Regions from separate parts of the Alteromonas sp. KUL150 genome, predicted to be linked through region 2. Evidence: predicted binding sites of a transcription regulator. Region 2 holds the regulator's gene; each other region holds the start of a gene.

Region 1 (5,550 bases), on a different contig from region 2:
CCTTTGCGAACGTAAGCTGACCTTGGGTTAGCTTACGCTTCAAGAAATACTAAAAAGCCGGTCGCAAGACCGGCTTTTTTTATGTCGGGTGTCCCGTCTTGAAATACGTTTAGTACATCTTATATGGCAGAAACTTCCCTGACATAACTACGCTTACACGGTCGCCTTTAGGATCGTTTTCGCGCTGTAAATCCATCGAGAAATCAATGGCACTCATGATGCCGTCGCCAAATTCTTCATGAATTAATTCCTTTAATGTAGTGCCATACACACTCACCAATTCATACCAGCGGTAAATAAGCGGGTCGGTAGGGACTTCTGTGGGTAACGAGCCTTTGTAAGGCACGATTTGAAGCCAGGCAATCGCTTCGTCGGTAAGCTCAAGTAACTCACCCACGGCTTCAGCTTGCTGCTTTGTCATGGCCATTTGTCCTAAACAAGCTGCTGTACTCCATTCTTTTGACTGACCAACAACTTCGGCAATCTGACTCCACTTTATGCCTTTTAAAATTTTGGCTGACTGGATCATGTCGGTAACTTGGGTTCTCGATGTAATCATTTGCATTTCCTTAAAGGGTTAGTTAAACAAAATGAGCGTAACTAGATTGCTGAAAATAAGTGCCAGTATTAGCACCTTGTACACAAAAAGAGGGTGTCGTTTTACTAACGGCTCGTACGCCGTATGCTGTGATGGATTTGGGTAGCGAAGCGAAAAAAGAAACTCAGATAGTGCAGAAAATCGCTTATCAGGGTTCACATGCAAAGCACGTTTCAGGGCGCTATCAACCCAATTAGGTATTGGCCGATTAGGAGCCAATGCGGTTTGGTATTTTAACTTTTTCTGCTCGGCCAACGTGCGACAGTGAGCGAGCTTTGTGCCATAGGGATAACGCCCGCACAAAAGATAGTAGGTCAGTACGGCTAAGGAGAACAGATCAGAGCGCTCCGTGCCTACATTTCCTAAAAAGTATTCAGGTGCGGAAAAAAGTGCAGCGCCAGGAATAGGTGTGTCACTATAGAGGCTTGGGGCATCGGCTAAGGCTGCTGAACCCAAATCTATAATAGTACAGTGCCCTTGTTCGCTAATAATAATATTGTCGGGGCGTATATCCCTATGAACAATGCCCTGACGGTGCATTGCCTGTAAACCTTTACCAACTTGCTCGATTATATTCCTAACTTGCTCTAGTGGGGGCGTAGGATTATCAACAGCCCATTGAGCTAGCGTTTGACCTTGCACATATTCACTTACGCTGTAAAAAGCAGAAGGAGAGTACGGTAAACCCAAATCAGTAAACGTTGGGCTTTTAATGACGTGTGCCGAATTAATCCGTCTCGAAAACCAGCTCTCTATTAGGAACCCATTTATCATTTCTGGTGATAGGGTAAAGTCGGTAGCCGGCGTTTTTACAACCACAGGGCTTTTTGTGTGCGTAGCGTCACAAGACGAATTGGTGGCAATAAAGACATGGCTTCGGGCCGACGTATAAAGCTGTCGTTCTAGCTTCAATCCATCAACATCATCACCCGTTTTGAAGCTTGCGGCAGCAGGCTCTTCGTATACTTGTTCATCAGACTGCTGATTTGAGTAATGAATCGCAGCATCAGATACCTCAGAATTGCTTATCAGCTGGTCGCCCAATGACCTGTGAAGTACAGATGAATGAGGTGAACTTGAAACGCCGGCATACGTTGGATGTCTGTGATCGTTTAGGCCATCATGGCTAGCTACGAGAACCTTTACGAGAAGTAAGGTGAGGTTGTCATCGCTTCCTCTAGTAAATGCCTCATGTACTACCAACGCGGCTTGGTTTTCCGAAAGCGTATCGGCCTCATTGATTTTCATAAGAATGGTAGGTAGCGAAACAAACTCATAAACCCCGTCGCTACTTATCGAAAACGTGCTCGATGAGTTGAGGGTGAGTGTTGTGTGGTCGATGTCTATATTCGCTTTAACGCCTAATGCTCTAGTAAGATAACTCTGCGAAGGCTCACTTTCCGATACTTGACGATGAGGTTTTGTGAGTAAGACAGGCGACTGTGCCTTCTTAGAAATAACCTGAATTTGACAATCCCCTACATGAAATACATCCATGTGATTGCCTGTTACCACCGCCACTGTTAACGTGCAAACATAACCTTTTTCTGGTGTATAGCAAAAAGGGCTTCTCTGCGTACGAGTATAAAGTAGCGCGTTTATCTCTTTAATAATGGTTTCCGCGCGCGTCTTAACCGACCATTGTTCCGGCGCCATATTAAACAGTTTAATAAACTGACTGGTAGCAAAGTCGCTAGCAACTTGGCTAACCGTACTGCTACTTACACCGTCGGCGATAACAAAAACGCTGCTTTGATTTGGGTTATCAGAAACATGAAAAGCGTATGCATCTTGGTTTATCGCTTTAACGCCGGCTGTAGAAAATGCACTTACACTGAGCATGTTAGCTGGTGGGTTAATTGGGGCGTTTAACGCGGCTCGCTCATTCATGTTTAATTGCTTCTTACCTGCATATTTAATTATGAGCCCAATTAGTTATTTCCAAGGAAACGGATAACGCCATCATGACGTGTCTTGTAGGGACAAGACATGATGGCTTTAAGATAAGCGCCTTAATTAAATAGGCAGTGTTTGCGATGCAGCGGCTTTATCAACAGGGATAGTACGTTTTGGTAGCGTCTTAACGTGGGTGGTGTATAGGGTTAGTCCAGTAAAGGCGAGGCCACCAACAAGATTTCCAAGTGCAGTTGGGATCTCGTTCCAAATGAAGTAGTCCATAACTGAGAAATCGCCGCCCATAATAAGGCCAAATGGGAAAAGGAACATGTTTACTACTGAGTGCTCAAAACCCATAAAGAAGAACAGCATGATTGGCATCCACATGGCTAGTACTTTTCCGCTAACGTGGGTTGAAATCATTGCACCCACTACGCCTAGCGACACCATCCAGTTACACAACATGCCGCGAATAAAAATGGTGAACCAGCCTGCAACGCCGTGCTCTGCGTAGCCCAATGTACGAGCTTCCCCAATGCTGGCTACCTTAGTCGCGATGGCACCGCCATCCACGTTATACCCCATGGTAAAAATAAACGACATCATAAAGGCCACGGTTAATGCGCCGCCAAAGTTACCTAAAAATACTAATCCCCAATTTCGTAGAATTTGTTTTGGCGTGACGCCAGGTCGCTGTGCAAGCCAAGCGAGTGGGGTAAGTACAAACACGCCGGTTAATAGGTCAAATCCCATAAGGTAGAGCATACAAAAGCCCACTGGGAACAACACTGCGCCAAGAAGAAACACGCCGGTTTGAACGGCAATGGTAACGGCAAAAACAGCGGCAAGGGCCAATATTGCACCTGCCATATAAGCGCGGATTAGAGTATCTCGTGTAGACATATAAATTTTAGCTTCGCCTGCATCTACCATCTTGGTTGCAAACTCAGCGGGGAGAAGATAAGCCATGGTTTCACCTCACGTTGTCGTTATTAATAAGTTGTCATCTGTGTGTTGGCGTTTGCTGTTTCAATGCGTTCCAGAAGATCAAAAAAAGGCGTCCGCAGCGCTCTCGTAAGAAAGAACTGGGGACGCCTTTGTCCGAAACTCATGCATTGTGGTAGCTAACAAATAAACCGTCGGTTATGTGTACGCCTTTGTACTCTAAAGCCCGTTGGCAACTAATACTTGTATAAGCGCCTTCGTACTTTTGTTATCCACTTGTACAAAGCTAAAAAAGTGCCAATAACCAAAATACGCTTAAATTCGTTGCTTATTGCTATTAAAAACAATGGCTTGTACAAATTTGTGGTTGTGTTGATAGGCGCTCGCGCCAAGGCACTATTAATTAGTCTGCACTAAAAAGGGGGAAGTGTGAGTGTTAAAGGTGCAACCGGTTTAGCTATTTCCTACTTTAATGCCTGTTTTAACATTTTTAGCTGACGCTTCATGGTTGGATAAACTTTTGCCTCTTGTGTTCGGTGTGCGTATTTTTCGTGCTCAAATAGTTCACACAGTAGTCTTAGTGCCTTGGCAGCATCTTCGTTTATCAAAGGGTTAACTTCAGTCATAAAGGCGGACAAGGTTTTATTCCCTCTTTCTTTTCCTGTTTTAGCTTCAACCCATTTTATTGCGTTTAGTAAAACTCTGTGTGAGGGCGAAAGTGTGTTGCGATGCGTTTTGGGTAAAAAATAAAGTGCTAAAATAAGCCCAATTAGGCCAATGGCGGAAAGAAATACAACGCGCATTTTTTGCGGCGTTAGCGAGCCTAGTAATTCTTCAAGCATGTTGGTTTGCGCAGTATTGTCAAAGCCCAGTACCCATTTACTCCATGAGTAATCGAGCTGTTGAAACCAGCTTTGTAACGTTGCAAAAATAGCAGCGTTGCTAAGGTCGCCCAAAATACTGGCTTCACGAGACTCCCCAAGCTCTTCCAGCGCACGTTCAAGCCCGAAGGTTAAGCGTGACGGTGCCACCATACTCGTTGGGTCGTGTCGAATCCACACACCATCAATAAATGCTTCCACCCACGCATGTGCATCGTACTGCCTTATTTGAAGCACATTGTCATTAAGTGCGCTTCCGCCCTGGTAGCCTGTCACCATTCTTGCCGGTACTCCTGCGGCGCGAAGCACATACACCATGGCGCCTGCGTAATGGGCACAAAAACCTGAGCGTTCTTCAAATAAAAAACGGTCGATGGGGTCGGTAGGCATGGCGTTCGGCGATAGGGTGTAGCGGAAGCCCCCTTGATTAAATTCACGCATTATTGCGCTAACTATTTGCTGTGCGCTCGAGTATTGTTTGGCAAGTGTCTGTCCCCATGCTCTGGCTTGAGGGTTGCCATTCATGGAAACCTGAAGGTTTAGTTGCGATTCAAAATTTCCTATTCCGCTAGTGATTTGAGCAGTTGGATAGTAGCGCAGATAAAACGCCTTCTTACTGGATATTGGGCTATTCGCCCTTAACGTAAAATCAAAAAGACTTCTTACGAAAATACTGTTCTCGCGGTTGTTGGGGGTCGAAGGCGCTAGCGCAAACAGCCACGTTTGCTGTGTGGGTTCCACGATCAATTCATAACTTATCACTTGAGGCGTATTTTCCTCGGCCAGAGCTGACAAGGGTGTTGGCTTGCCCATGTAAGCTAACTGCTGCTCTGCCTGTTTGCGTTTGTTGCTAATAGACCAGGTTTTCCCGTCAAAATATTCTAAGGTCATAGCGCGCCAATACCTGGACGGTGCAACAGGGACTGCTTCTGCGTTTTCAAATGTGGCGCTGAAAGCCAATTCAGACGAACTTGCAAGTGACGCAATATCACCTGGCGTCACCGTGTCAGAAAGCCCGGTTTCAGTCGACTTTGACGTGGGCATCTGCCAAAGCGGAGGGAGTTGGGGAAGCAGTAAGAACAGTAGCAGCGCGATAGGGAAAGCTTGGACAATAAGCACGGTCACGAATTTAATGCTTTTTGATTTAGGTATTCCTGCACCGTGATAAATTGCAGTCGCAAATAGCAGCAGGGCCAGTATTCCTGTATAGCCAATCCACGCAAATACGCT
Region 2 (5,550 bases):
GTTCACGGTGCCTCGGTTGAAAGTGTAATGACAAAAGGCGGTAAAACAACCACTTCTGAGCAACTCGCTGTAGAGGCGCTTAACTTGATGGAAGCCCATAAAATCAGTGCGCTTATGGTAACAGATTCTCAGCGCATACCCGTGGGAGCCTTTAATATGCATATGCTACTCAAAGCGGGAGTGCTATAAATGCCAGCAACCTTATACACAGAAATGAATGACACACTTTTCACTCAACTATCGAAGATTAAATTATTGGTATGTGATGTGGATGGTGTGTTTTCAGATGGCCGAATTTATTTAGGCAATGCGGGCGAAGAACTAAAGGCCTTTCATACGCGAGATGGCTACGGCGTCAAAGCCTTGGTAAGCCATAATGTTAATGTCGCTGTCATCACGGGTCGTCGTTCAGCCATTGTTGAAAACAGAATGAAAGCATTGAATGTGGCGCACATTATTCAAGGTGAGGAAAACAAGGCCGAGGCTTTGAGCGCACTAATGGAAAATCTCGAACTAAATGCCGATGACGTGGCAGCAGTTGGCGATGATATGCCTGACACAGGTATGTTTAAGCATGTAGCAGTCAAGATTGCGGTTGCCGATGCGCATCCTTTTGTCGCTAAACAAGCCAACTGGATTACCACACTCCCGGGGGGGTTTGGTGCGGTTCGTGAAATATCGGACACCATTTTACAAGCCAAGGGTGTGGCGAATGAAATATTCGGAGCAAGTGTATGAGCCAATTTGGCTTTAATCGCTTAGGACTCAGTATATCTTCGCTTTTTATTCTAGCGATGTTGATGTATGTACCAACATGGATGGAAGAGGAGCCAGAAGCGCAGAGCAGTGGTGAAAATGACGCATTAAAGCCCACTTATAAAGCGAAAAATTTAACCACGACCCTCTACAATCAAGAGGGGGAGCTGAACCATAAGGTTTTTGCTGAATCAATGGAGCATTACGACCAACTAGGTTTTGTCTTGTTTCAACAACCTAGATATACCCTTTATACCGAAAATGCAACGTCTCCTTGGGTTGTTACGGCTAAAGAAGGCACACTCTACAACAACGAGCTTATTCAGCTGGAAAATCGCGTTGTTATTGAGAACCAAACGAGCGATGATTTTGTCCAAAGCTTATCAACCGAATATATTCAAATAAATTTGGACACCAAACAAATGACTTCTGACCAGCCCGTTGAAATACAAGGTACTCAGTACGTTATTTTGAGCAATGGGTTTAACGCGAATTTACGCACACAAGAATACGAGCTATTAGATCATGTACAAACCACTTATTCCCCTAGCAACTAGCCTTTTTCTTGCCATCGCTAGCGGTGCGGTGATCGCGAGCGAAGACGACTTTTCGCAGCCCATAAAAATAGGTTCAAACACCCAGTTTATTGATGGGAAAAACAAGACTGCACTTTATAAAGAAGACGTTCTCATCACACAGGGTTCACTACTGATTGAAGCGGACGAAGTTGAAGTTATCGCCAGTGAAGGTAGCGGTCGTGAAATTTTCATCGCTAGAGGCAAACCGGCGAGCTACTCTCAAACTTTAGAAGACGGCACGCCTGTTTCGGCAAAAGCCAATGAAATTCGTTACGAGGTTATTAACCGCACCATTTCTCTCGCTGGCAATGCCGAACTTCAGCAAGACACGAGTAAAGTGCAAGGTGACAACATTACATTTGATATGATTACCGAGCAATTGCTTGCTACTGGCGGCAGCGGAGAAGATGGTGAAGGTCGCGTTACGACGGTATTTACGCCTGACACCATTCGTAAAACATCGAAAAAGCAAGACAAAGATAGTGAGGACAACAAATAGCCATGGCCACTCTTAGCGCAACTAACCTTGCTAAGGCTTATAAATCTCGTCAAGTGGTGAGAGACGTTAGCCTTTCTGTTTCTACAGGGCAAATTGTTGGTCTTCTTGGTCCAAACGGCGCTGGTAAGACCACCACGTTTTATATGATTGTAGGTCTGGTACCCCTGGACAAAGGCAAGATTGAAATTGACGAAAACGAGCTCACTCATCAACCCATGCATGAGCGCGCACGCCGCGGAATTGGCTACCTTCCACAAGAGGCATCAATATTTAGAAAGTTGACCGTTCACGAAAATATCATGGCAATTTTGCAAACTCGTAAAGATTTAAATTCACACCAGCAAGAAGAAGAAGCTGACGCACTACTTGATGAATTTAATATCAACCATATACGTAATAGTGCGGGTATGAGTTTGTCGGGTGGTGAGCGACGCCGGGTGGAGATAGCACGAGCGTTAGCGGCAAATCCACAATTTATTTTATTAGACGAACCATTCGCTGGTGTTGATCCAATATCAGTTAATGATATAAAGAAGATAATACAACATCTTCGTGATAGAGGAATTGGTATCCTTATCACTGACCATAACGTACGAGAAACATTGGATGTTTGCGAAAAAGCGTACATTGTGAGTCATGGCGAGCTTATTGCGCAAGGAACAGCGGAACAGGTTTTAAGTAATCAAAAAGTAAGGGATGTATACCTAGGCGAACAATTCAGGCTATAGTTAATGTAACCGAATTGTCATTTTTCAATTTCGCTCTGGTATATTCAATTTAGAGCATTTAAATAAGACGTAGATGAAACCATCTTTACAGCTAAAATTTAGCCAACAACTTACCATGACACCTCAGCTTCAGCAGGCTATTAAATTGCTGCAGCTGTCTACTCTTGATCTTCAACAGGAGATTCAAGAGGCGCTTGACTCTAACCCACTGTTAGAAGTTGAGGAAGGTAATGACGAGCCTCAATCAGAAAAGAACAATCTCGATAATGATGATGGAGCATCAGAAGCGTCTGCTACTGCATCAAGCGACACCCTGGAAGCCGGAGATGCGTTAGAAAAAAACGATCTCCCTGACGAGTTGCCTATCGACAGTACGTGGGATGAGTATTATTCCGCATCTTCAGCGCCAGCGCCAGGTCCATCAAGTGATGATGAACAGATTTTCCAAGGCGAAACTACTGACGATATTCAAGAACACCTTTCTTGGCAGATGCGCCTGACCCATTTCTCGGAAACTGACCGGGCAATTGCAACGGCGATTATTGACTCGATTGATGAATCTGGCTATCTAACCGTCTCTCTTGAAGAAATTCTTGATGCGGTAAACGATGATGACTTAGAAGAGCCTATAGAGATGGACGAAGTAGAGTGCGTATTAAAGCGTATTCAAATGTTCGACCCCATTGGTTCTGGTTCACGGACACCTCAAGAGTGTTTAATGGTTCAGCTTCGCCAATTTTCAGACGATACGCCGTGGCTCGCTGAAGCGAAGCAGTTAATCGAAGAGTACTCTGACCTTCTTAGTAGCAAAGACTATCGCACGTTAATGCGTAAGAGTCGCCTGAAGGAAGATCAGCTGCGTGAGGCTATGCGTTTGTTACAAACCTTGAATCCTCGCCCAGGTAGTGCTTTAGTTACTAAAGAGCCTGAATATGTTATTCCTGATGTTTCAGTCGCCAAAAAGAATGGTCGTTGGGTGGTAGAATTAAACCCCGACAGCCTGCCTAAATTAAGCGTGAATCAACAGTACGCTGCGATGAGTCGTCGTGCAAAGAACAGTAGCGACTCTCAATTCATCCGCTCACACATGCAAGAAGCCAAGTGGTTCATAAAGAGCCTAGAGTCACGCAATGAAACCCTGATGAAGGTTGCGAATTGCATTGTGCAGCAGCAGATGGGTTTTTTCGAGCACGGCCCGGAAATGATGAAACCAATGGTGTTAAATGATGTCGCAGAAATGGTAGATATGCACGAATCGACTATTTCTCGTGTGACGACGCAAAAATACATGCACACACCACGTGGTATTTTTGAACTGAAGTACTTCTTTTCAAGTCACGTTGCGACAGAGTCTGGTGGTGAGTGTTCATCCACCGCTATTCGAGCATTGATCAAGAAGCTGGTGGCCGCTGAAAATGTTAGCAAGCCGCTAAGTGATAGCAAGATTGCTTCATTGTTGGCCGAGCAAGGCATAAAAGTCGCTCGGCGGACAATAGCAAAATACCGGGAATCGTTATCGATCCCGCCGTCGAACCAACGCAAAAGCCTTATTTAAACGGGCTCTATAATATAAGGAAGACGAAATATGCAAATCAACCTTACTGGTCATCATGTCGAAATCACCGACTCTTTGCGTAATTATGTCGATACGAAGTTCAGCAAACTTGAACGTCACTTTGATCACATTTCTAATGTGCATGTCATCCTGAACGTTGAAAAATTAAATCAAAAAGCCGAAGCGACTGTTCATTTAAGTGGCGCAGAAGTATTCGCATCCTCAGAAAACACCGACATGTATGCGGCGATTGACAGCATGGTTGATAAACTCGACCGGCAAGTAATCAAGCATAAGGAAAAACTGAAAAAACATTAGTAGTTAATTAAGCATGGACATACAAGCCATCGTAAGTCTGGACCGCACTGAATGTGCGGTTCAGTGTAATAGTAAAAAACGAATTCTTGAGATAATCGCAGATATTGCCGCCAAAAATAATGAGAACATCGACTCGGCGACGGTACTCAACAGTCTAATGTCTCGAGAGCGTATGGGAAGCACGGGTATCGGTAACGGTATTGCCTTGCCTCACGGACGTTTAGCGGGTCTCGATAAAGTAATTGCAATTGTCGTAACCTGTACACCGGCTATAGATTTTGACGCCTTAGATGAAAAGCCGGTAGATATATTTTTTGCTTTACTGGTTCCTGAAGAGCAAACCGAAGGGCATTTACAAACCTTGGCAACAGTTGCCGGTAAACTGAGCGACAAAGAGACGATTAAGGCAATACGCCGCGCTACAAAGAGCGATGAGATCCTCTCTGCATTATGTTAATTTCTAATGCCCGTTTGTATTTGGGCAATTGAGCCGTTTCAATCGATAACGCAAACAAGATAAAACCAGTCTATTAGGGAGAAATGAGGTGAAGCTGATTATAATCAGTGGTCGTTCGGGTTCTGGTAAATCTGTGGCGCTACGAGCACTAGAAGATTTAGGCTATTACTGTGTTGACAACATTCCGGTAAATCTACTCCCTACCCTCACTCACACGGTTGTTGATGAATACGATCAAGTCGCGGTGAGTATTGATGTCAGAAATTTACCTAAGAACCCTGATGACCTAGTCGAGATACTTGATTATCTACCCTCATCTTGGTCGATGACGATTGTTTATATCGACGCAAGCGACGATGTACTCGTCAAACGCTTTAGCGAAACCCGTCGTCTTCATCCTCTCGCCAAACTTAACAAATCACTTTTTGAGGCAATAAAAGCCGAATCTGCACTACTTGCGCCTATTGTAGAAAGAGCAGACCTGTATTTAGATACTGATAAGCTAACAATACATCAACTCGCGGAGTTAATTCGAGAGCGCATTCTTGGTAAAAAAAGCTCTCGTCTTGTATTGGTATTTGAATCATTTGGCTTCAAACACGGTATACCAAAAGACGCCGACTATGTTTTTGACGCACGCTTTCTACCAAACCCTCATT
Region 3 (5,550 bases), on a different contig from region 2:
TTAAGATCACGACCATCTAAATATCTAAACCCTCTAATCTGCTCAACAAGCTCTACGTGAATGCGCAGAAGGTCCATAACTTCAATTCCCACTGCATGACAAATATCAAGACGGTCGGCGCGAATTTGAATGAAGAGATCGCACGGCATAGTAGGCGCACTTCTATCTTCACACTGCATGTCTGGAAAAGGGGCGAGCTCTACGGGTATTAAGCCAGGGTATACCTCAGGCCAATAGCTCGTGCCGATTGCAATAACACCGGTCACCATCGCTTCGTAATGTTCGTTTTCGAAATGTTCAAAAATATCCAGTACTCGCGATAGTTTAGCGCGTACCGCTTCACTATCGTCGTCAATCACATTCAGTAATAAATACTGTGCATGTAAGTTTGGCTCAGCGCAGAGGCCTTTTTGTGGTTGTGTCATTGCCGCTCTTGTTGTTATTAACGCCTTGTTATGACGTTTCGCTAAGGGCGTTCATACGCCGCGATTTGCGTTGCGAATCTTTCTACAAATTGTAGCAACTACTTCAAGCTTAAAAACCTTTTCAAGCGAAGCTGCTTTTAATAACTCTGGTTAATTACACCGTTCATTATTTGCTCTAGTGTGCTTAATAGCCTGCTGCTTGTCCATCTTTTCGACTTTCAGAGGCACCAAAATATACTCCTTTTTGCTCATCCCATGCGATAGCTTGATATCCGCCGAATGCCCCAACAACCCGCTGAAGCTTGTGACCCCGCTCCATTAGCTCGCGCTGGACGGTCTCGCTGAAACCCGACTCTAAGCTTACATAGCCGCCATCTGTCATCAATGCACCTGTTGGACTGCTTGAGCCGCTGTGAAGTATTCTTGGGGCGTCACCTGCCTCTTGCAGATTCATTCCAAAATCTAAAATATTTACAATAATTTGCGCATGCATTTGTGGCTGCGTACCGCCGCCCATCACACCAAAGCTCATCACTGGTTTACCATTTCTGGTAACAAAAGCAGGAATAATAGTGTGAAAAGGTCGCTTGCCAGGGCGATACTCATTGAAATGCCCTTCTTCGAGAGTGAACATCTCGCCTCGGTTTTGCAGAATAAACCCCAACCCCGGCGGCGTCATTCCTGACCCCATTCCGCGATAATTACTTTGAATTAACGACACCATGTTGCCATCTTTATCAGCAACGGTCAGATAGATGGTATCCCCCTCATAAATGCCAGCGTCTACCCGGTTCGCCGCGCGTTCGCTATCAATAAGCTTTTGGCGTTTGGCTGCGTATTCTTTTGATATTAGCCAATCGACAGGAATGTCGTTGAACTCTGGGTCAGCATAGAACTTGGCGCGATCTTCAAAGGCAAGCTTTTTCGCTTCAACAAAAGTGTGAATATAGTCAGCCGAATTAAAACCCATTCCTTCAATATCATAGTGCTCTAGAACGTTAAGGATTTGCAGTGCTGCTATACCTTGGCCGTTCGGCGGAAGTTCCCACACATCGTACCCGCGATAATTAGCGGCAACCGGTTCGACCCACTCAGAGGTATGTGACGATAAATCCTGATATGACAAAAAGCCGCCTTGAGACTTCATGTAGGCATCGATAGTGCGCGCAATATCGCCTTTGTAAAAAGCATCACGTCCTCCGGTTGCGATTTTTTCATACGTCACCGCTAATCCGGGATTTTTAAAGATATCGCCTTTTTGCGGTACTTTATCATCGATAAGGAAGGTCTCGGCGAAGCCATCATAATGACCAATTCGCTCGTAATTCATTTGCCAGTAATAGGCGATAACTTCTGAAACAGGGAACCCTTCGCGGGCATATTTGATAGACGGCGTAAGCAACGCTGACATGGGCAGCTTGCCAAATTTTTCGTGTAGCGCAAACCAGCCATCGACAGCGCCAGGAACTGAAACGGGGAGCGGACCAAATTTAGGAATTTGATGCAAGCCACGCTCGGCAAACACCGCTTTCGTTAATTGTCTAGGCGAGCGACCCGAGGCGTTTAAGCCCACTAGCTTTTCTTCTTTTGCATCCCACACTATGGCAAATAAGTCACCGCCTATACCGCTACCTGTAGGCTCAACTAAACCTAACATTGCATTGGCTGCAATGGCGGCATCGACCGCACTGCCTCCCTGCTTTAAGATATCTAACGCGGCTTGTGTGGCTAATGGCTGACTCGTGGCTACCATGCCATTTTTAGCAATCACTTCTGAGCGACTTGCAAATGTATGCCCGGTAATTCTGTCATAACTTAAACAATTGACACTAAATAAGATGAGTATCAATGGGAGAAGTCGCGCATTTGCAATCATAGTGTTCCTTTTATCTCAAACGTTATATGGCGTTAATGTACAGAGCTACAATATTCTCTAGTGTAGCTTCATTGTCACATTACGCCTAGGCTTCTTTCCTTAACGCTCTTGTTTGTAAACACCGATAAAGATAACGAAAAAAGCCCCGCTAGGCGGGGCTTAAACATGGTAACAAGGCATTATTATTATTGCTTTATTCTGCCTAATCGGACTTTATTACGAACGGCTGCTTGTGAAATCTGGGTATGCTTCCAAACCACACTCGCTCATGTCTACGCCGTCGAATTCTTCTTCTTCGCTTACACGTACACCCATTACCGCTTTAATCACTAGCCATACCACTAGGCTCACTACAAATACCCATACAAAGATAGTCGCGGCGCCAATTAGCTGACCAGAAATACTTGAACCATCGTTTGTGAAAGGAACAAGGATTAAACCTAAAAGACCAACAACACCGTGAACTGAGATAGCGCCCACTGGGTCGTCAATTTTTACTTTATCTAGTGCAACAATGCTAAGTACTACTAAGATACCACCTAGGCCGCCGAATAGCGTAGCTTGTAGTGGCGTTGGTGTTGATGGCTCTGCAGTGATTGCAACAAGACCAGCTAACGCACCATTAAGTACCATTGTAAGGTCTGCTTTACCAAACAAAATACGTGCAACGATAAGTGCAGCAATAGCACCACCAGCAGCGGCAGCATTAGTGTTCATAAATACGATAGCCACTGAGTTTGCACTTTCAACCGTAGCGGTTGCTAGTACAGAACCACCGTTGAAGCCAAACCAACCCATCCAAAGGATGAATGTGCCTAAAGTCGCAAGCGGTAAGTTTGCACCAGGGATAGCATTTACTTTACCGTCTGCTGTGTATTTGCCTTTACGGGCACCTAGCACAATTACACCAGCAAGGGCAGCGGCTGCACCGGCCATATGAACAATACCAGAACCGGCAAAGTCAGAGAAACCTAAGTCGCCTAGGGTATACATGCCGAATACCGCTTCACCGCCCCATGTCCAAGCACCTTCCATCGGATAGATGAAGCCCGTCATAACAACAGCGAATGCAAGGAATGCCCAAAGCTTCATACGCTCAGCAACCGCACCAGATACGATAGACATCGCAGTAGCAACGAATACTACTTGGAAGAAGAAATCTGCAGAAGGCGCGTAAGTAGCAGGCTCTTCAGCAACACCGGTTGCACCGTCAGCCATGATACCGCTAAGAAAAGGACCCCAATCGCCACCGCCATACATAATGCCGTAGCCACAAATCATGTACATGGTGCAAGCGATAGCGAACAGTGCCACGTTTTTAGTTAGGATTTCTGTGGTATTTTTCGCTCGAACAAGACCTGCTTCAAGCATTGCAAAACCTGCAGCCATCCACATAACCAATGCACCGCAAATTAGAAAATAAAAGGTATCTAGCGCATACCCAAGTTCAAAAGTGATTTCCATTATGGTTTTCTCCGCAAATATATCGTTGTGGCTTAAAGCGCGTCGCTATCCAACTCACCAGTTCGAATACGAACGGCGTGTTCAAGGTCGTAAACAAACACCTTGCCGTCTCCAATTTTGCCTGTTTTGGCAGCGCCAACGATGGCTTCAACCAAGCGTTCTACTTGATCATCCTGAACAGCAATTTCCAGTTTGACTTTAGGTAGAAAATCCACCTGATACTCTGCTCCGCGGTATAGTTCAGTGTGTCCTTTTTGACGTCCAAAGCCTTTCACCTCGGTCACGGTCAAGCCGTCGATACCGATTTCTGAAATGGCTTCACGAACATCATCTAGCTTAAACGGCTTGATGATCGCTGTGACTAGTTTCATGTGTTGCTCCCAGTTCGTTTTTATTAATCTGTGATTTATGGTTGTGTTTCCAACTGTACAAAGACATACCAAGAGCCATGCCACAAATCTTTTTATATATATTTCAATAACATAAAACAAAAATCATCATGTTAGACCAAAATTAACGCACAATTTTGGTGCATAGCTAAAGAAATGCCCTCGAATGAAGCGAAGATGTCCAACGTTGAGGTGAGGCGACTAATAAGTACGATGAAATTAGAAGGGAACTATTCGTTTGAGTGCATGGTCTGTTGTTTACTATGACGACTCTCACCCCAGCTTTTTTTGCGCCCGACAGGCTAAACGAGCACCATGCTGCTAAGAAAACCGCATGGCGCCCTCTAATCGTTTCAGCCTTGATTCACGTGCTCGGGGTAGCGTTAGTTATTGTTCTTTCTCAGCTAAATATTGATAATCAAAAGACGCGACATAAAGCCACTATGCCAATGCCTGAAATTAGCGCGAGGCTATACTTCCCACCGATATCACGATCTCAAAAAGTAAAAGATGTTGTGCCCCCTGAAGCAACAGAAGCGACCAGCGACCTAACTGATTCAGATAACGCAGAAAAGCAGAAGACAACACCTGAATTACAGTATGAGCCCGATAATTCATTAACTAATAAAGCATCAGAGAACACAATAGACACACAACCTGAAAAGCAAACGCAGGACAAAAAGAACGCTGATGTTGAGCCGAAGACGGACGTAACTGAACCACCTAACGTTTTAACGTCTCCCACACTTTCGATAGATGCAAATAGACGAGCAGGCTCGCTCAACTTGTCGGTTAAAGACGGCGCTGCGCAATATTTTCGCGGCTATCACAACAACCAAATTTCAGAAGATGCCGAGCGTGCCGCTGCTGCCTTTCAGCGAAGTAAAAATAGCCCTGAATTGAAGGGCCCGAGCACGCTACAGCGCGAAGCTATTGAAAATAAACGCCCGTCCAAACGCGTTAACTGCAGCAGTACTGCGAACAAAACGCTGGCATTATTAAGCGGCTTCACAGGCGGCACCTTAGAATGCACCAAAATGGGCGATCACAATCGCTTTATTGACGCTAGGGTTAATAAACGCCCTGTCGAAGAGACGAACAATTAGGCGTTAGTTATCACGCATTGAGGCAAATGTAATTAAGTCGTGTTACTTGCTACACCAATCTTGTGATAAATCACTATGCCCATCAATGCGTAGCATCAACATATAATTAGCAAGAGCGTTGCACTTTGTCGTGCTTGCATAAAAATAAATAGAGAGTGTAAGAACTACCTTATACCAGTTCGCATAGATAATTATTGCGTCCCACACAGAAAGCCATCTTATTTTTATGTATCGTGAATTGATGGGTTGCCAAAAGTTAGATGCTGCACGTATTCTTTGCACATCGCGTT
Region 4 (5,550 bases), on a different contig from region 2:
AAACTAAAGATTTCGCCTCTGCAATCTTAATGTCTTCTGGCACTTTCTGACCATCGGTGACATAGCTAACCGGTAGTTGGTACTCAACGGCAGCGCTCAATACCTCTCCCAAAGAGTAGCATTCATCTAACTTCGTGAAAATACAGCCACTTAATTCAATATCATCATACGCTTGGATGATTCTCTGAAGCGCAGGATATTGAGTATTGGCTTGCGCCACCAAATATTTTTTCACTTTAGGCATTTGACCGTTGTCAAATTGCTTAATCTGTTTAATTAATCGACTATCGCGCTGACTAAACCCTGCCGTATCGATTAATACTAGTCGCTTATGACGAAGTTGGAATAATAAATCGGCTAACTCTTCACTAGTCTGCGCTTTTCTTACCGTACAGCCAATTATTTTTCCGTATGTCGCTAGCTGCTCATAGGCAGCTATTCTATACGTATCTATGGTGATCATAGCGACTGACTCTGCACCATACTTTTGCGCATAACGGGCTGCCAATTTGGCAACTGTTGTTGTTTTACCTGTTCCGGTAGGACCAACCAACGCAACCGCACCTTGTGAACTAAGTATATCGTTCCCCGTCACATTTATGCGATTAGCCAATAGGTTAAGAAGATAAATCCACGCGTCACGTTCGTTATAGTGAGCTGGCGTGTAATTTATTAGCTGATTAGCGAGAGCATTGCTCAACCCCATATCAACTAAACGCGTGGTCAAGTACTGGTGAACTGGTTTTTGACGCTTATTTTTTGCTTCCATAAGGTCAGCAACTTGGTATTGCAGAACGTCCCGTAGAGACGCAAGCTCTTCTTTTATTTGTGCAAGTTCTGCCGATTGTGTCATTGGCGCTTCGCCAATGCTTGAGGCTTGGTGGTCAGGAAAGGGTAAGTCATGAGCACGATGACCAGCATTCTGCTGGCTTTCCACATCATCAATAAATGCATCAGAAAAATCCAAATGTGACGCTATCTCGTTGGCGTGCTTTGCATTAGCTGACATAGATTGAGGGCGTTGCTGGGTGTGGATTTCAGCAACGTTAGATAATGTTCCTGGATTGGCTGTCGCAGCCGCAGCACCATGCTGTTTTTCTAATAACGCTTTTAGGCTATCTGGACCGTCGTCGCCAATTATTTCACTCAAGCTTGGCGTAGCCTTTTGACCAGGGGCTTTTGATGCTGCTTTAGGAACAGTGAGTTTTGCATCGGGTTCTTTATCGTAAGCTGCAACAAGCTCTATACCATCAGCCACTTTGCGGTTTGACATGATAACTGCATCACTGCCTAACTCTGCTTTAACTTGGCTTAACGCCTCACGCATATCTTTGCCGAAGAAACGTCTAATTTTCATTGCAACCTCTCCAATCACCCAGCGTCAGATTATTGACCGACCGAACTGACTATTTTTATTTGTTTGTCATCAGGAACTTCTTGATAAGACAGCACATGAAGCCCAACAACCGAATATTTTAAGAAGCGAGAGAGTACCGGTCTCAGCATGCCAGATGTTAGAAGCACAGCAGGCTCACCTTCTAACTCTTGTTGCTGACTGGCTTGTTGCAGTGATTTTTGCAACTTATCTGCCAAGCCTGGTTCAATACCAGCACCGTCTTCGCCACCTGCTTGAAGTGACTGGTGCAACATCTGTTCCAACTCTGGCGCCAAGGTTATGACAGGTATTTCTTTCGCCCCTTGCGTGATCTCTTGAACAATAAGTCGTTTAAGTGCGATACGTACCGCAGATACAAGTACATCAGGGTCTTGACTGCGAGTACCATACTCACTTAGGGTTTGAACGATGGTTCGCATATCGCGAATAGGCACACCTTCAAATAGCAATGTTTGCAGTACTTTCACCACTGTACTAAGCGGAAGAATATCAGGTACCAAACCTTCAACAAGTTTAGGGTGCTGTTTGGCTAGCATATCAAGAAGCTGCTGGGCTTCCTCGTGGCCAAGTAACTGATAGGCGTTGTTGGTCAACAGCTGACTCAAGTGGGTTGCTACCACGGTAGCCGCATCCACAACCGTATAACCCAATGTCTGTGCATGCTCTCGTTTGTTTGGTTTAATCCATACTGCATCCAGACCAAATGCTGGGTCCTTGGTTGCTCGTCCTTCTAGTTTACCGAAAACCTGTCCAGGATTAATGGCAAGCTCTTCGTCATGACTAATCACTGAATCACCAATAGTAACGCCTAGCATGGCAATGGTGTATGTATTGGGCTCTAGGTCTAAATTATCGCGAATATGAACGGGTGGAATAAGAAACCCAAGCTCTTGAGACAGCTTTTTACGCACCCCTTTAATACGCGTCAATAACTCACCACCTTGTGACTTATCAACGAGTGGAATAAGGCGATACCCTACTTCTAAACCAATAGTATCAACTTGTTGTACATCGTCCCAGCCCAACTCTTTCACTTCTGGCGCGACGGTTTCGCTCTTAGACACATTGTCGGGTACTGCAGGTGCAGCAGCCTTTTTCCGAGCTTGTACCGTTTGAAAATAAGCAAAGCCTGCAATCAAGAAAGAAAAACCAAGAAACGCTATGTGAGGCATTCCCGGAATGATCCCCATGACAAATAGCACGCCCGAAGCAATGTATAGCGCCTGATTATTTCCCAGCTGGCCGCGTATTTCTTTGCCCATTTCCTGAGATTCATTTTCACGAGTAACGATAATTGCGGTGGCAACTGAAAGCAGTAGTGAAGGAATTTGAGCGACCAGACCATCACCTATGGTCAAGATTGTGTAGATTTCTATTGCGTTTCCGAATGAAAGGCCATGCTGAATCATGCCAATAAATAGGCCGCCAACAATGTTGATTAGCATGATGAAAAGCCCGGCAACTGCGTCACCTTTCACAAACTTTGATGCACCGTCCATCGAGCCATAAAAGTCAGCTTCTGCAGTAATCTCTTCACGACGCTGGCGCGCTTGATCTTGGTCGATATAACCCGCATTCAAATCCGCATCAATTGCCATTTGCTTGCCTGGCATAGCGTCAAGAGTAAATCTTGCACTTACCTCAGAGATACGGCCAGCACCAGCGGTGACTACTTTAAAGTTGATAATAAGTAAAATAGCAAAAACAACGATACCTACGGCATAGTTGCCACCAATAACAACGGCGCCAAAGGCTTCAATTACTTTTCCCGCGGCATCTCCGCCCTCATGACCGTAAAGCAATACAACCCGCGTGGATGCCACGTTTAACGCAAGTCGAAGTACTGTTGCAATTAACAAAACAAGAGGGAAAATACCAAAATCAACAGGTTTTTGAGTGAGAACAGCAACCAATATGATGACGAGAGATAACGCAATATTAAAACTGAAAAGCACGTCCAGCAGGAAAGGCGGCATGGGTAAAATAACCATGCCCATGATTGCCAAAAGGACGATGGGCGCGCCTAGACCACTCGTAAAATTTTGCAGCTGATTTTTATCGAATCGCTGAAGATAACCGGATAACTGCATGGCTTGGTGTCTCTCTATCAGAAAATTGACGCTTTATATGAATCTGAAAGGGAGTTTTCAACTAACGTGCCAGCTTTATTACTAAACTGCTAATCGGCTAAAAATAGCGCTATCTTGATTATGGTAAGCTTTTTCCGGACGATGACTGTGATTATCGACGATATTCTGGCGGAATGGGCAAATCTCGCTTGAGCGGTTTAGGCCGCTTGCCTTTCCCTGCCCTATGCGCCTTCAATTGATACACATGAGCTAGCACCTGCGCTACCGCCATAAATAAAGCGTTGGGAATTTCATCGTCGACTTCTGTTGAATAGAAAATAGCGCGAGCTAGCATCGGAGAGGGGATTAAAGGTACATTATTTGCGGTAGCGATTTTTCTGATGTGCATTGCTAACTCATCTGCACCTTTAGCGACAACCACTGGCGCTCTTAAACCCTTTTCATCGTATTTAATAGCGACAGAAAAGTGAGTTGGGTTGGTAACAACCACGTCTGCTTGAGGCACTTCCTGCATCATTCGCTTGGTTGCAGCTTGATATTGCAGGCGACGAATACGCCCCTTAACCATAGGGTCGCCTTCTGCGTTCTTTCTTTCGTCTTTGACCTCTTGTTTGGTCATCTTCATTTCTTTGTTGTGCTTATACATTTGGTAAGGCACATCAATAAGTGCAATGGGGATCATTCCACACACTAAAATAAGAAAAGCCCACTTGAGCATGTCGAGCGCATGAAAGATATTCCCTGGATAGAGTTCCATATCAAGATGCAGCGCTTCATCTTCAAAGTACAACAACGCGCCAATTGCCATGCCGATAATAACGACAACCTTGGCAATAGATTTTAATAGTTCTACCAATCCATTGGTGCCGAACATGCGCTTGAACCCCTGAATCGGGCTCATTTTAGACCCTTTGGGTTTTGCTCCTTCCCATGTGAAATTGTAGCCGCCAAGGGCAATAGAACCATAAATTCCAGCTATCATTGCGACAACCATATATAGCAATACCGCAGGGCCTACCGCCGTAAAAGCCTCTCCCCATGCGCCAAACATATGGGTAATATCGTAGGTTTCGTCGCGAGAAAGAATAAACATTCGCTGAGTAAGTTTAAAAACAGATTCTGCAATCCAGCCACCGACGAATAGAAACATAACGGCGCTGACTATTAGCACCAGTGTCGTGGATAACTCCCGGGAACGAGCCAATTGCCCTTTTTTTCGGGCATCTTCGAGTTTTTTCCCCGTGGGGTCTTCTGTTTTTTCGCTTGAATCTGCCATTATTTCCTACGGACAAATATTCAATAATTCACACATAAACTGCTCAGCCCTAAACCATTGGGTTTCAAAGTGAGCAGTAAAGTTATCCAAGGTTATCCAAATAATGAGTAGACCCATTACTTGTGCTATGGAAAAACCAATACTGAAAATGTTTAATTGCGGCGCAGCTTTAGTCATTACACCGAAAGCCAAATTTACAATTAATAATGACACAATTGGCGCAAGTGACAGGGTGATAGCCGAGATAAACATCCAGCCTCCCCAGTGCGCGATATCGCGGAATTGTTCGCCCGTCCACCACGCTTCGCCTATTGGGAATGCCTCAAAACTCATTACGATCATTTGAATCATAGACAGGTGGCCGTCTAGCGTCCAGAACAAGAGCGTAGCAAGTATCAAATAAAACTGTCCCACCGCAGGTACGTTAATACCGTTGACTGGGTCGACAATAGACGCAAAGCCCAAACCGGTTTGCATCGCGATTATCTGCCCTGCCAGCACGAAGGTGTTAAGTACCATCATTGAAATAAAACCAATGGCTACACCTATCAGCAGTTGTTGGATAACAATTAAGAAGGTGCCCACATCCACCAAGTTTTCAATCGGTGACGGAGGAACGACGGGCATGATAATAAGCGTAAGCATGATGCCTAAAAGCGCCCTCACTTGGGGCGGAATAGACTTAGCACTCAATCCAATCATTGCCACGAATAACCCGCTAATCCGCATAAAGGGCAGCAGCATGTCAGCCAAAAATTGATTGATGGTGGCGAGTTCGACTTCCACTT

Evidence for each region. Region 2 encodes sigma-54, which starts transcription at its own class of promoters, with help from an activator protein. Its sites were predicted from a motif close to GTTGGCACGNNNNTNGNNT; they were not measured.
Region 1: the regulator sigma-54 is predicted to act here: its motif matches at 3,723-3,741, upstream of GVO62_RS00130 (formate/nitrite transporter family protein).
Region 3: the regulator sigma-54 is predicted to act here: its motif matches at 4,203-4,221, upstream of glnK (P-II family nitrogen regulator).
Region 4: the regulator sigma-54 is predicted to act here: its motif matches at 3,542-3,560, upstream of flhA (flagellar biosynthesis protein FlhA).

The regions. Positions count from the first base shown of each region.
Region 1 is NZ_BLIJ01000001.1:21,936-27,485, forward strand. It holds gene cynS (cyanase) at 110-559, opposite strand; gene GVO62_RS00125 (protein kinase domain-containing protein) at 578-2,488, opposite strand; gene GVO62_RS00130 (formate/nitrite transporter family protein) at 2,615-3,463, opposite strand; gene GVO62_RS00135 (transglutaminase family protein) at 3,904-5,550, opposite strand, start outside.
Region 2 is NZ_BLIJ01000033.1:58,248-63,797, reverse strand. It holds gene GVO62_RS07455 (KpsF/GutQ family sugar-phosphate isomerase) at 1-189, shown strand, start outside; gene kdsC (3-deoxy-manno-octulosonate-8-phosphatase KdsC) at 190-738, shown strand; gene lptC (LPS export ABC transporter periplasmic protein LptC) at 735-1,313, shown strand; gene lptA (lipopolysaccharide transport periplasmic protein LptA) at 1,282-1,833, shown strand; gene lptB (LPS export ABC transporter ATP-binding protein) at 1,836-2,561, shown strand; gene GVO62_RS07430 (RNA polymerase factor sigma-54) at 2,635-4,116, shown strand; gene hpf (ribosome hibernation promoting factor) at 4,147-4,434, shown strand; gene ptsN (PTS IIA-like nitrogen regulatory protein PtsN) at 4,448-4,891, shown strand; gene rapZ (RNase adapter RapZ) at 4,980-5,550, shown strand, end outside.
Region 3 is NZ_BLIJ01000057.1:39,899-45,448, reverse strand. It holds gene GVO62_RS13335 (Dyp-type peroxidase) at 1-425, opposite strand, end outside; gene ggt (gamma-glutamyltransferase) at 610-2,301, opposite strand; gene GVO62_RS13325 (ammonium transporter) at 2,518-3,765, opposite strand; gene glnK (P-II family nitrogen regulator) at 3,798-4,136, opposite strand; gene GVO62_RS13315 (hypothetical protein) at 4,418-5,260, shown strand.
Region 4 is NZ_BLIJ01000050.1:84,710-90,259, reverse strand. It holds gene flhF (flagellar biosynthesis protein FlhF) at 1-1,357, opposite strand, end outside; gene flhA (flagellar biosynthesis protein FlhA) at 1,387-3,486, opposite strand; gene flhB (flagellar biosynthesis protein FlhB) at 3,638-4,762, opposite strand; gene fliR (flagellar biosynthetic protein FliR) at 4,769-5,548, opposite strand.